Regions from separate parts of the Rahnella aquatilis CIP 78.65 genome, predicted to be linked through region 3. Evidence: predicted binding sites of a transcription regulator. Region 3 holds the regulator's gene; each other region holds the start of a gene.
What was found. Region 3 encodes sigma-54, which starts transcription at its own class of promoters, with help from an activator protein. Its sites were predicted from a motif close to GTTGGCACANNTTTCGCTNT; they were not measured.
Positions count from the first base shown of each region.

Region 1: a site for sigma-54 is predicted at 1,132-1,151, ahead of glnK (P-II family nitrogen regulator). Genes of this name have one in related genera too.
Region 2: a site for sigma-54 is predicted at 1,757-1,776, ahead of glnA (glutamate--ammonia ligase). Genes of this name have one in related genera too.
Region 4: a site for sigma-54 is predicted at 1,803-1,822, ahead of RAHAQ2_RS04800 (gamma-glutamyltransferase family protein). Genes of this name have one in related genera too.

Region 1 is NC_016818.1:3,623,449-3,626,606, forward strand. Features, by position in the region: gene amtB (ammonium transporter AmtB) at 1-646, opposite strand, end outside; gene glnK (P-II family nitrogen regulator) at 732-1,070, opposite strand; gene RAHAQ2_RS16470 (SmdB family multidrug efflux ABC transporter permease/ATP-binding protein) at 1,413-3,158, opposite strand, start outside.
Region 2 is NC_016818.1:4,793,518-4,796,675, reverse strand. Features, by position in the region: gene glnA (glutamate--ammonia ligase) at 167-1,576, opposite strand; gene typA (ribosome-dependent GTPase TypA) at 2,048-3,158, shown strand, end outside.
Region 3 is NC_016818.1:4,343,427-4,346,584, forward strand. Features, by position in the region: gene lptB (LPS export ABC transporter ATP-binding protein) at 1-336, shown strand, start outside; gene rpoN (RNA polymerase factor sigma-54) at 438-1,871, shown strand; gene hpf (ribosome hibernation promoting factor) at 1,895-2,182, shown strand; gene ptsN (PTS IIA-like nitrogen regulatory protein PtsN) at 2,281-2,763, shown strand; gene rapZ (RNase adapter RapZ) at 2,820-3,158, shown strand, end outside.
Region 4 is NC_016818.1:1,038,004-1,041,161, forward strand. Features, by position in the region: gene hpxX (oxalurate catabolism protein HpxX) at 1-106, opposite strand, end outside; gene RAHAQ2_RS04800 (gamma-glutamyltransferase family protein) at 143-1,729, opposite strand; gene RAHAQ2_RS04805 (MurR/RpiR family transcriptional regulator) at 1,930-2,769, shown strand; gene RAHAQ2_RS04810 (transporter substrate-binding domain-containing protein) at 3,034-3,158, shown strand, end outside.

The DNA of each region.
Region 1 (3,158 bases), 720 kb from region 3:
AAGCTTCTTTGCCAAAACCGGCGCGTTTACCCAGCAGATAAGCCCCGACCAGGCCAGCAATTGCGGCATTGATATGAACAACGGTACCACCGGCAAAGTCCAGCGCACCATCAGCAGCCAGGAAACCGCCTGCCCATACCATGTGAGCCATCGGAATATAAGAGAAAGTCAGCCAGATCACAGTGAAAATCAGAACTGCTGAGAAACGCACACGTTCAGCAATACCACCTACGATCAGCGCTACAGTGATGCAGGCAAATGAACACTGGAATGCAACGTGGATCATCTGCGAGAAGGTGCCAGTCACAGAATCCAGGCCAATGCCTTTCATCATTACGTTGCTGAAACCACCGAAGAACGCGTTACCTTCACTGAAGGCAAGGCTGTAACCGTAGAGGATCCACAGGACACAGACCAGGGCAAAGGTGACAATAACCTGAGTCAGCATGGACAAAACGTTTTTAGAACGCAGTAAGCCGCCGTAGAACAACGCCACACCGGGTACGGTCATGAACAATACCAGCGCGGTACAAATCATCATAAAGGCGTTATCAGCACCGTTTGCCGCTGCTGGTGCTGCTGCCATGGCAAGCGAAGGCAGCAAAGCCACTGCACCAAGCCCCATCATGGATAAAAGTTTTTTCATTATTAACCCACCCCTGTTTCTCAAAACTGTTTTTTCTAATCTGATTTATCTCAAACCGAATGGTATGAGAGATAAAAGCCTGAAATTACAGTGCTGCTTCGTCGGTTTCACCAGTACGAATACGGATAACACGTTGCAATTCAGCAACGAAAATTTTGCCATCACCGATCTTGCCGGTGTAGGCCGCTTTGCTTATCACGTCGATCACTTCATCGAGCTGATCGTCAGCGATAGCAATATCGATTTTTACTTTTGGCAGGAAGTTCACGCTGTATTCCGCACCACGGTAAAGTTCGGCATGACCTTTCTGACGGCCAAAACCTTTAACTTCCGTTACGGTCAGCCCCTGAATTCCAACAGCAGACAGCGCTTCACGCACATCTTCCAGCTTAAAAGGTTTGATCACCACAGTAACCAGCTTCATTGTGCCACTCCTCGAATTAAGGGCTTGCCGCGAGAGGATTCGCGCCCGATACGGATTGGATAAAGCAAAGGATGTGCCAGAGTTGAAATCGGGCGCAGATTCATACAATTCCCGCGTAATACGGCATTTTCAGAATAATCGTGACCACGCGCACAGTTGCCACGCCATATTCAGCACAGCAGTACACGCACCATTTGAGTGCTTATCGCTGCTTTTTAGTGCAGCCAGATTGGGAAAAGGGTTTGGCCTGCATGAATACAGTGCGGGGTAAGCAAAAACGGGAAAAGAAAACCGGAGAAAGCAGAAAGCTGGTGTCGCAGAGATACGACACCAGCCCAAAGATTATGCGTTTTCGGTTGCAGGTGTAATCTGCTCCGCAGAAGCCAATTGCTGCCCGGCAAGTTGCAACTGATACATCTGATAATACCGGCCTTTTTCTGCCAGCAGTTGTAAGTGATTACCCTGATCTACAGCTTGTCCGCGGTGCAATACCAAAATATTATCGGCATCCACAATCGTCGACAGTCGGTGTGCAATAACCACGAGCGTAGTCTGCTCCCGGATAGCCCGTAATGCGCGCTGAATAGCCTGCTCGGTGCCGGAGTCAATATTGGCCGTTGCCTCGTCAAGGATCAGAATTTCCGGTGCTTGCACCAAAACGCGCGCCATCGCCAGTAATTGTTTCTGACCGACAGAAAGATTATTGCCCTGCTCTCCCAGACGCGTATTGATACCCTCGGGCATTTCGCGCACCAGCGGCGAGAGTTGCACAATATCCAGCGCATGCCAGACTTGCGCTTCATCAATATCACGGCCTAACGTCACATTGGCGAACACGGATTCAGCCAGAACGACCGGGTCCTGCTGAACCATGGCAATGCCTTTGCGCAGGCTGGTGTGCGATAAGTCAGCGAGGTTACGCCCGTCAACCCGGATCTCACCTTTATTTAACGGGTAATAGCCCATCAGCAGATTCGCCAGCGTACTTTTGCCACTGCCAGTGTGCCCGACCAGCGCCACAAAACCACGCGAAGGCACATGCAGGGAAATATTTTCCAGTACCCATTTATCCGCAAGGTAAGCAAAGCTGACATCTTTGATATCAATCTCGCCGCTAGTCAGTAATTTGTCATCCGGCCCGTATTGCTGCTGGGTGCGGTCCATCAAATCAAAGATACGTTCACCAGCGACCACTGCTTGCTGCATAATCGATTGTTGTGAGGTCAGTTCAATCAGAGGCTCGTTGAGCCGTCCGAGATAATTGATGAAAGCATACAAAACCCCGACGCCCACAGAACCTTCTGCACTGAATCCAAAAAGAATAAGCAGGCCGCATAAAATCAACGAGGAGAATAAGCTGAGCAAAGGACGCAACAGGAATCCTTCCAGCCGCAGCGTTTGCATGCGGGCCAGATAGTGAGACTGGCTGGCGCGGGCAAGTCGTTCACCAAACCTTTTCTGCTGGCGGAACTGCTGAATCACATTCATGCCGTTGATGACTTCATTGAAACCATCATTAATATCTGCCAGATAAGCGCGTACCTTGCGCACCACCGGCGTACTGTAAATCTGGTACAACCCCATCACAACAAATACGGCCGGGAAGATACAAATCGCCACCGAGGCCAGACGCCAGTCGAGGCTGAACATTGCCACCAGCATCGCGCCAATCAGGGCGATACTGCGCAAAACTGTCGACACCACGGTCACATACAAATCACGGATAACTTCCGTGTCGTTGGTCACCCGGGAAATCAGCTGCCCCACTGGCTGGGTATCAAATGTGCTCAGAGGTTGCCGTAATGCCGCATCCATGACTTCGGTGCGCAGGCGCTGGACGACGCCCACCGCAGCACGGTTGAACAACAGTGCCTGAAAATAGTGCAGACTTGCTGCCAGAAATTGCAGGAAGATAAAACTCAGTGCGAGCAAACTGACCTTCCCCCATGGCATTTCGCCTTTAGCCACGTAGTGATCGATAAAGAAGCTGATTAATATAGGGCCGGTCACTTCCGCAGCCGCTGCAATCCATAGCATCAGCACCGCATAAGACAGCGGTTTGCTGTAGGGTTTCCCGTATTTCAACAG
Region 2 (3,158 bases), 450 kb from region 3:
AGGAAAGAGTGTGGAGAAAAAAGCCCATCCGGAGATGGGCTGAAAGTTTCCACGGCAACAAATATAAATCGTCTAACTTAATTTTGACGCTGAAGGATTTGTTAATACAGGCCTTCAGTCGGGTATTACGCTCAGTGCCTGATTCGAAAATCAGACACTGTTTTTATTAAACGCTGTAATACAGTTCGAACTCAACCGGATGCGGAGTCATACGCACGCGGTCCATTTCTTCTTTACGCAGACCGATATAAGCATCGATAGCGTCGTCAGTGAACACGCCACCACGGGTCAGGAACTCGCGGTCTTCGTTCAGTGCGTTCAGTGCTTCTTCCAGTGAACCTGCAACTTTTGGAATTTCTGCTTCTTCTTCCGGTGGCAGGTCATACAGGTTTTTGTCCATCGCATCGCCAGGGTGGATCTTGTTGATGATACCGTCCAGGCCAGCCATCATCAGTGCCGCAAACGCCAGGTATGGGTTAGCCGCTGGATCAGGGAAGCGTGCTTCAATACGCATCGCTTTAGGCGTTGATACGTGAGGAATACGGATGGATGCAGAACGGTTACGCGCAGAGTAAGCCAGCATGACTGGCGCTTCGTAGCCCGGGACCAAACGTTTGTAGGAGTTGGTGGTCGGGTTTGCGTAGGCGTTGATCGCTTTAGCGTGCTTAATGATACCGCCGATGTAGAACAGTGCCATTTCAGACAGGCCGCCGTATTTGTCGCCAGCGAACAGGTTGTTACCGTTCTTGGACAGAGACATGTGGCAGTGCATACCTGAACCGTTATCGCCAAACATAGGTTTTGGCATGAAGGTCGCCGTTTTGCCAAATGCGTGAGCCACGTTGTGAACCACGTATTTGTAAATTTGGATTTCGTCAGCTTTTTTAGTCAGGGTGTTGAAGCGGGTTGCCACTTCGTTCTGGCCAGCGGTTGCCACTTCGTGGTGATGAGCTTCAACCACCAGACCCATTTCTTCCATGGTCAGACACATGGTTGAACGCAGATCCTGGGAGGAGTCGACCGGAGGAACCGGGAAGTAACCGCCTTTTACTGCAGGACGATGGCCTTTGTTGCCGCCTTCGTATTTGGTGCTTGAGTTCCATGCGCCTTCGATATCATCGATAGCGACGTGAGAACCGGAGATGCTGCTGCCGAAGCGCACATCATCAAACAGGAAGAACTCTGGCTCTGGCCCGAACAGCACGGTGTCCGCGATACCGGAAGAACGCAGGAAATCTTCTGCACGTTTTGCGGTAGAACGTGGGTCGCGGTCATAACCTTGCAGCGTGGTTGGCTCAAGGATGTCGCAACGAATGATCAGGGTGGTTTCTTCGTAGAACGGGTCAAGAACAGCAGTGCTCGCATCTGGCATCAGGACCATGTCAGATTCGTTAATGCCTTTCCAGCCACCGATTGAAGAGCCATCAAACATTTTGCCTTCTTCGAAGAAGTCAGCGCTAACCTGGTGCGCAGGAATGGTGACGTGCTGCTCTTTGCCTTTGGTATCAGTGAAGCGTAAATCTACGAATTTCACTTCATGCTCATTCAGCATCGTCAAAACGTGTTCAGCGGACATACTAGTTCTCCCGAATTTCTCATTATCGTCGTGGAACGAATAACCATTTTTGGTCTTTAGTTGGAAATAACAGCCTTACTGGAACTGGCGTGCAGACTGAACAGCGCTATTATTTGTCTGGTCAGGCTCTTCACTCTGTAAAAAATTTTTTACCCTAAAAAACTTTTACTCTAAAAACTATTAGCGAAAACTGTGCCAACTTTGAGAAAATGCAAACAACGCCATTTTACAGGGCTTTTGCACTCGACAAGTATGCACCATAACGGAATTACTGCACTAAAATGGTGCTGGTGGTGAGATGCAAGGCACCAAAAAGGTGCGTAATAATGGTTCAGTGGTCTTTTTGCACCGTGAAAGGGATCACAAAGTAACCATCCATAAGTTGTTTCAACAAGATCCTTGTGATCTTGTTTAGAACCTCGCTTAATACGTGTACAATAGCGCGCTATTTCTAATGCCTGAGGCAAAGCTGTGATCGAAAATTTGCGTAACATCGCCATTATTGCCCACGTTGACCATGGTAAAACCACCCTGGTCGACAAGCTGCTGCAACAATCCGGTACTTTCGGAGAACGTGTAGAAGCCACTGAACGCGTAATGGACTCCAACGATTTGGAGAAAGAGCGTGGGATTACCATCCTCGCAAAAAACACCGCCATTAATTGGAAAGACTACCGCATCAACATCGTGGATACCCCGGGACACGCCGACTTCGGCGGTGAGGTAGAGCGTGTGATGTCAATGGTCGACTCGGTGCTGCTGGTTGTGGATGCAATGGATGGCCCAATGCCGCAAACCCGTTTCGTGACCAAAAAAGCCTTCGCTAATGGTCTGAAACCGATCGTGGTAATCAACAAGGTTGACCGCCCTGGCGCGCGTCCTGACTGGGTTGTTGATCAGGTCTTCGACCTGTTCGTAAACCTGGACGCAACCGACGAACAACTCGATTTCCCAATCATCTATGCATCAGCACTGATGGGTATTGCGGGTAACGACCATAACGATATGGCCGAAGACATGACCCCGCTGTATCAGGCGATCGTTGACCACGTATCTCCGCCACAAGTTGAGATGGAAGCACCTTTCCAGATGCAAATCTCTCAGCTGGACTACAACAACTATGTTGGCGTCATCGGCATCGGCCGTATCAAACGCGGTACCGTTAAGCCTAACCAGCAAGTCACTGTCATCGACAGCGAAGGCAAAACCCGTAACGGTAAAGTCGGTAAAGTGCTGACCCACATGGGTCTTGAGCGCATCGAAGCGACTGTTGCTGAAGCCGGCGACATCATCGCCATCACCGGCCTGGGCGAACTGAACATCTCCGACACCATCTGTGATCCGGCGAATGTTGAAGCTCTGCCAGCGCTGAGCGTTGATGAACCAACTGTAACCATGTACTTCAACGTAAACACCTCTCCGTTCTGTGGTAAAGAAGGTAAGTATGTGACTTCGCGTCAGATCCTCGACCGTCTGAACAAAGAACTGGTGCACAACGTTGCATTGCGTGTTGAAGAAACTGAAGATGCTGATGCATTCCGCGTTTCAGGCCGTGGCGAACTTCACCTGTCGGTTCTGATCG
Region 3 (3,158 bases):
CGCGATAACCTCGGGCAGTCACTGTCCGGTGGTGAACGCCGTCGTGTGGAGATTGCCCGTGCGCTGGCAGCAAACCCTAAATTCATCCTGCTGGATGAACCGTTCGCCGGGGTTGACCCGATTTCCGTTATCGACATCAAAAAAATCATTGAGCATTTACGTGACAGCGGCCTCGGCGTACTGATCACTGACCATAACGTTCGCGAAACTCTCGATGTTTGTGAACGCGCGTATATCGTCAGTCAGGGGAAATTGATCGCCCACGGCACGCCAGCCGACATTCTTGCTGATGAACAAGTTAAACGTGTTTATCTTGGTGAAGAATTCCGTCTGTGATCTGTGCCGCCGGAACCGTGCCTGTTTCAACTTACACTGAAACAGGCCGTCTCTGACAGAAGTGTTGCCGTTTTCACTCATCAACGGAATTAAGCCAAGATATGAAGCAAGGTTTGCAACTCAGACTCAGCCAACAACTGGCAATGACTCCCCAGCTACAACAGGCTATCCGCTTGTTGCAACTGTCCACGCTTGAGCTCCAGCAGGAGATCCAACTCGCGCTGGAGAGCAACCCTCTGTTGGAACAAACCGACCTTCATGAAGAAATCGACGCGGTAGAAGCCACCGACAGCGAGGGGTTAGATACCCGGGAAGCCCTCGAGCAAAAAGATATGCCGGAGGAATTGCCACTCGATGCGACCTGGGATGAAATTTACACCGCAGGCACACCGTCCGGAACCGGTAACGATTACAGCGACGACGAACTGCCCATTTATCAGGGTGAAACGACCCAGACACTTCAGGATTACCTGATGTGGCAGGTCGAGCTGACGCCGTTTTCTGAGACCGATGCCGCCATTGCCACCTCGATTGTCGATGCGGTGGATGATACCGGTTACCTGACCGTCTCCCTTGACGACATTCTCGAAAGCGTCGGTGATGAAAACGTCACCATGGACGAAGTCGAAGCCGTGCTTAAGCGCGTTCAGCGTTTTGATCCCGTAGGTGTGGCCGCGCGTGACCTGCGCGATTGCCTGCTGATCCAGCTTTCCCAATATGCGACTGACACGCCTTTCATCACCGAAGCCCGTCTTATCATCAGCGAACATCTCGATTTGCTGGCGAACCATGATTTCCGCGCACTTATGCGATCAACCCGCTTAAAAGAAGATACACTCAAAGGAGCGATGCTCCTGATCCAGTCTCTTGATCCGCGTCCGGGCCAGTCGATCAATACCGGCGAATCCGAATACGTGATCCCGGATGTGCTGGTGCGTAAAGTGTCAGGGGTCTGGACGGTAGAACTCAATTCCGACAGCATTCCGCGTCTGAAGATTAACCAGCAGTACGCCGCGATGGGGAATTCCGCACGCAGCGACAGTGACGGGCAATTTATCCGCAGCAATCTGCAGGAAGCCAAATGGTTAATCAAAAGTCTGGAAAGCCGTAACGACACGCTGTTGAAAGTGACGCGCTGCATCGTTGAGCAGCAGCAGGCGTTCTTTGAGCTGGGTGAAGAATTTATGAAACCTATGGTGTTGGCCGATATTGCCAGCGCTGTGGAGATGCATGAATCGACGATTTCACGTGTGACGACGCAGAAGTTCCTGCACAGCCCGCGTGGTATTTTCGAACTGAAGTATTTCTTCTCCAGCCATGTCAGTACAGACAGCGGCGGCGAGGCATCGTCAACCGCGATCCGGGCGCTGGTGAAGAAATTAATCGCAGCGGAGAATCCTGTAAAACCGCTCAGCGACAGCAAGTTAGCAACCCTGCTTTCCGATCAGGGAATTATGGTTGCACGCCGGACTGTCGCCAAATACCGAGAGTCTTTGTCCATCCCGCCCTCAAACCAACGTAAACAGTTAGTTTGACCTCAACAGAGAAGGAAGACATTATGCAGCTCAACATTACCGGACATCACATTGAGATCACGGATCCCCTGAGAGAATTCATCACATCGAAGCTGGCTAAGCTTGAGCAGTATTTCGACAGGATTAATCAGGTGTATGTGGTGTTGAGCGTGGAAAAGGTGCAGAAAGTAGCGGAAGCCACTTTGCATGTGAACGGAGGCGAATTACATGCCACCTCGGAACATCAGGATATGTACGCAGCGATTGACGGACTGGTTGATAAACTGGCCCGACAGCTGAATAAACATAAAGACAAACTGAAACAGCACTGACATTCATGTAGCCAACCCTGTGCTACAAACCTTCGGGCATCGGCTTGTGACCTTCGGGAAACGAGCCGATATAGCTTTAAGGGTGAAACAGCGCAAAAGTGAAAGATGACATGATTAACGATACTGCAATGCAATTAACGTCGGTGCTTAATGCCGAATGCACCAAAAGCGGCGTTCATTGCGCCAGCAAAAAACGCGCTCTGGAAATCATCAGTGAGCTGGCCGCCAAACAATTAAACTTGTCGCCGCAGGTGATTTTCGATGCCATTTTGACCCGTGAACGCATGGGGAGCACCGGGATCGGTGCCGGGATCGCCATCCCGCACGGTAAATTGGAAGAAGACACTTTACGTGCCGTCGGCGTGTTCATTCAGCTTGAACAGCCGATTGCTTTTGACGCCATCGATAATCAGCCGGTAGATTTACTTTTTGCCTTGCTGGTACCGGCAGATCAATGTAAAACCCATTTACATACATTATCTTTGGTCGCTAAGAAATTAGCTGATAAAACAGTCTGTCGCCGTCTGCGTGGTGCACAAAGCGACGAAGAACTGTTCCAGATAATGACTGAAAACGAATAAATTGCTGATTCCCGGTACGGTGCCGGGAAAATGAATTCTGCCAGGGGAGTGACACCATGGTGCTGATGATTGTCAGCGGCCGTTCCGGTTCCGGGAAGTCGGTTGCCCTACGGGCATTGGAAGACATGGGTTTTTACTGTGTGGACAATCTGCCGGTAGTGTTATTGCCGCAGCTTGCCCAGACCCTTGTTGAACGTAATACCTCAGCGGCCGTCAGCATTGACGTCCGTAACATGCCGGAAACACCGGAAGTTTATGAGTATGCGATGTCACAACTGCCGGAGAGTTTCTCACCGCAGCTGTTATTCCTTGATGCCGACCGCAATACTCTGATCCGCCGCTACAGCGACACCCGTCGTCTGCACCCGCTTTCCAGCAAAAATCTGTCCCTCGAA
Region 4 (3,158 bases), 1.6 Mb from region 3:
GCACCAGTAATTCCTGACGGTGTGCGTCGTCGAGTTCCAGCGCCAGAACGGATTCCATCTGGCGGATATAGGCGGCCCAGTCGGTGGCTGCGGACGTATTTTTCATGTTGCTTCCTTATCAATTCTCATGAGCGAACTCTGATCAAAATCCGGCGGCGCTGCCGTTGCTGCGCGGGTCGGAGGCCCCTTCAAACATGCCATTGGTGTGGCGAATGATCGCACCGGCGTGGCCGACGGCTTCGCTGAAATCCGGCAACAGCTCCACGTCGTGACCGCGTTGTCTCAGCCCGGCCAGCGTCGGATAGGCAAAACGGCCTTCCAGTTTCAGCGAATCCGAACTTTCTCCCCAGGTGCGACCCAGCAGCCAGCGCGGGCCGCTGATTGCCTGCTGCAAAGATTGCCCCTGCACCACATGGCGGATAAACACGGCGGCCTGCGTTTGCGGCTGGCCGTCACCGCCCATCGAGCCGTAAACCATCGTGCGCCCGTCGTATAAGCGTGCGGCGGCAGGATTGAGGGTATGGAATGGTTGTTTGCCCGGTGCCAGCGCCAGTAAATGACCGGCATCGAGGCTGAAGGAGGCGCCGCGGTTTTGCCACAATACGCCGCTGCCCGGCAGCACCACGCCACTGCCAAACTCGTGATAAATACTCTGGATAAAGGAAACGGCCAGCCCGCTGCTGTCCATCACGCCCATCCAGACGGTATCGCCCGGTCCTTTACCTTTGCCCCAGTCGGCGGCGCTGTGGGGTTTGATGCGGGTGGCGAGAGCATCGAGATACTGCGGATCCAACAGTTCCTGTGCGTCCTGCGTCATCATGCGCGGATCGGTGATGAAGCGGTCGCGCAGGCCGAACGCCAGTTTGGTCGCCTCCACCACGCTGTGAATGGTGGCACTTTCGTCCATGGTTTCCAGTGGCAGGCGGTCAGTCAGGCCAAGGATTGCCAGCGAAACCAGCCCCTGCGTCGGGGGTGTCAGGTTGTAGATTTCGCCTTTGCTGTGTTTGAGACGCAGCGGCACACGGCGCTGTGGCTTGTAAGCCGCGAGATCGGCGCGGGTGACCGGCATGCCGAGTTTTTCCATGTCGGCGGCCATATTGTCAGCCAGCTCACCGCGATAGAAACTGTTCAGCCCGTCCTCGCACAGCATTGACAATGTCTGCGCCAGTTGCGGCTGGGTGAAACGGTTTCCGGCGCGGGGCACATCACCGTTAGGCAGAAAAACGTCGGCAAAGGTGCGGAAATCTTTCAGTTCGTGTTGCTTGGCGCGGGTGGCGGCTTCCTGCGAAGCCGTCACCGGAATGCCGTCAGCGGCGTAGCGGATGGCATCGCGCAGCAGCCGGGAAAGCGGTTTCTGTTCGCCACCCAATTCAGCCGACACATTCAGCGCTTCCTGCCAGCCGCCGACAGTGCCTGCCACCGTCAGCGCAGCTTTCGGGCCACGATGCGGAATGTGCGTTTCACCGGCGTAGAAATCGAGAGAGGCGAGGGCGCCCGCCGCGCCGCTGGCATCGATCGCCACCGGATTGCCCTGCGGTGGCACAATCAGCCAGAAGCCGTCGCCGCCCAGCCCGTTCATGTGCGGATACACCACGGCAATCGTTGCGGCTGCTGCTACCATCGCCTCGATGGCATTGCCGCCTTCGCGCAATACCGCAAGCGCACTCTGGCTTGCCAGATGATGAGGCGTGACCGCCATGCCCAGCGGTGCGCTGTTACTGTTAATCATGCGATGTCCTTTTTTGAGACGCTTTTTTTATGCTGCCCGTGTTTGCAGGGTTGAGGGCGCGTAGGGATAAAGTTAAGCAAGAGGTGTTCCACATCGGCAAAAGCCGCCGGCTTTTGCACATAATTTTGCTTGCATTGGCAAGCATAGTGCATGGTATGTTCCGCTGATTTACTGAAACATTGGTTACAAAAGGGACGGAGATGAAACAGATTGATGAGCGTCTGCGTGACCATTACGCAGAACTGACGCCACAGGAACAGCGGGTGGCCGATTTTATTTTTGCCAGCATCGACGACCTGATGAGTTACAACAGCGCCGAACTGGCGCGGCTCAGCGGCGTCTCGAAAGCCACGGTCAGCCGCCTGTTTAAACGCCTCGGTTACCCAAGCTATCGCGATATGCGTGATGAGATGCGTACCCTGCGCCAGAGCGGGATGCCGCTGACGGACAGTCGCGATGCGGTGCAGGGTAACACCTTGTTATCGCGGCACTATAAACAGGAAATGGCTAACCTGACCCAGTGGATTAACCAGATTGACGGCACCCAGTTTGGCGCGCTGATCGCCGCGCTGAGTCAGGCGCGACAGGTGCGCCTGCTGGGCTTTCGCAATAGTTATCCGGTGGCGCTGCATCTGCGACAACAACTGATTCAGGTGCGGGCAGGCGTGATGATGATGCCGCAGCCGGGGCAAACGCTGGCGGAAGAACTGGTGGATCTCACCGCACAGGACGTGGTGATTTTCGTCGCCTTCCGTCGCAGGCCGCGCATGGCAAAAGCGATTCTTATGCAGTTACAATCATTTGGCGTACCTGTGCTGCTGATTTGTGAGCCGCAGGCGCAGGCGCTTATCCCGCTGGCGACCTGGCATCTGGCCGCGCCGCTCGACAGTGTCTCGGCGTTCGACAGTTATTCTTCTGCCATGAGTCTGGCGAATCTGCTCAGTAATGCATTGCTGCACGATATGCTCGCTTCTGGCCGTCAGCGCATTCATCAGATAAGCGACTTGTATAACGATCTGGATGAACTGGAGCAGCGCTGATTCCTGTTTTAAGAACAAACTGAGCGCTTTTCTGGTGCTTTTGCACAACCTTAGTGCATGATAATTTTCTTCCCTTTACGTTTTTTGCCCTGAATCAGGGCAAAAAAATCCCCACTCATTGTACCGTTCACCGTCTAATGCCTTGTCATGCCGTGGCTTTGCGCACAAATTTTCCGTTGCGTTGCTTTTGGCACATTCGTTGCAAAGTTATAAATATAAGAATCTATCGTTTCAAAAACCTTTCACCGGAGATAATCTATGAATATGAACAAACGGCTGTTGGCATGGGCTGGTGCGGCAATGCTGGTGCTTCAGGCATCAGGCGTTATGGCCGATCAGTTGCAGGATATTCAGAAACGCGGCGTGTTGCGTGTGGCCGTTCCCCAGGA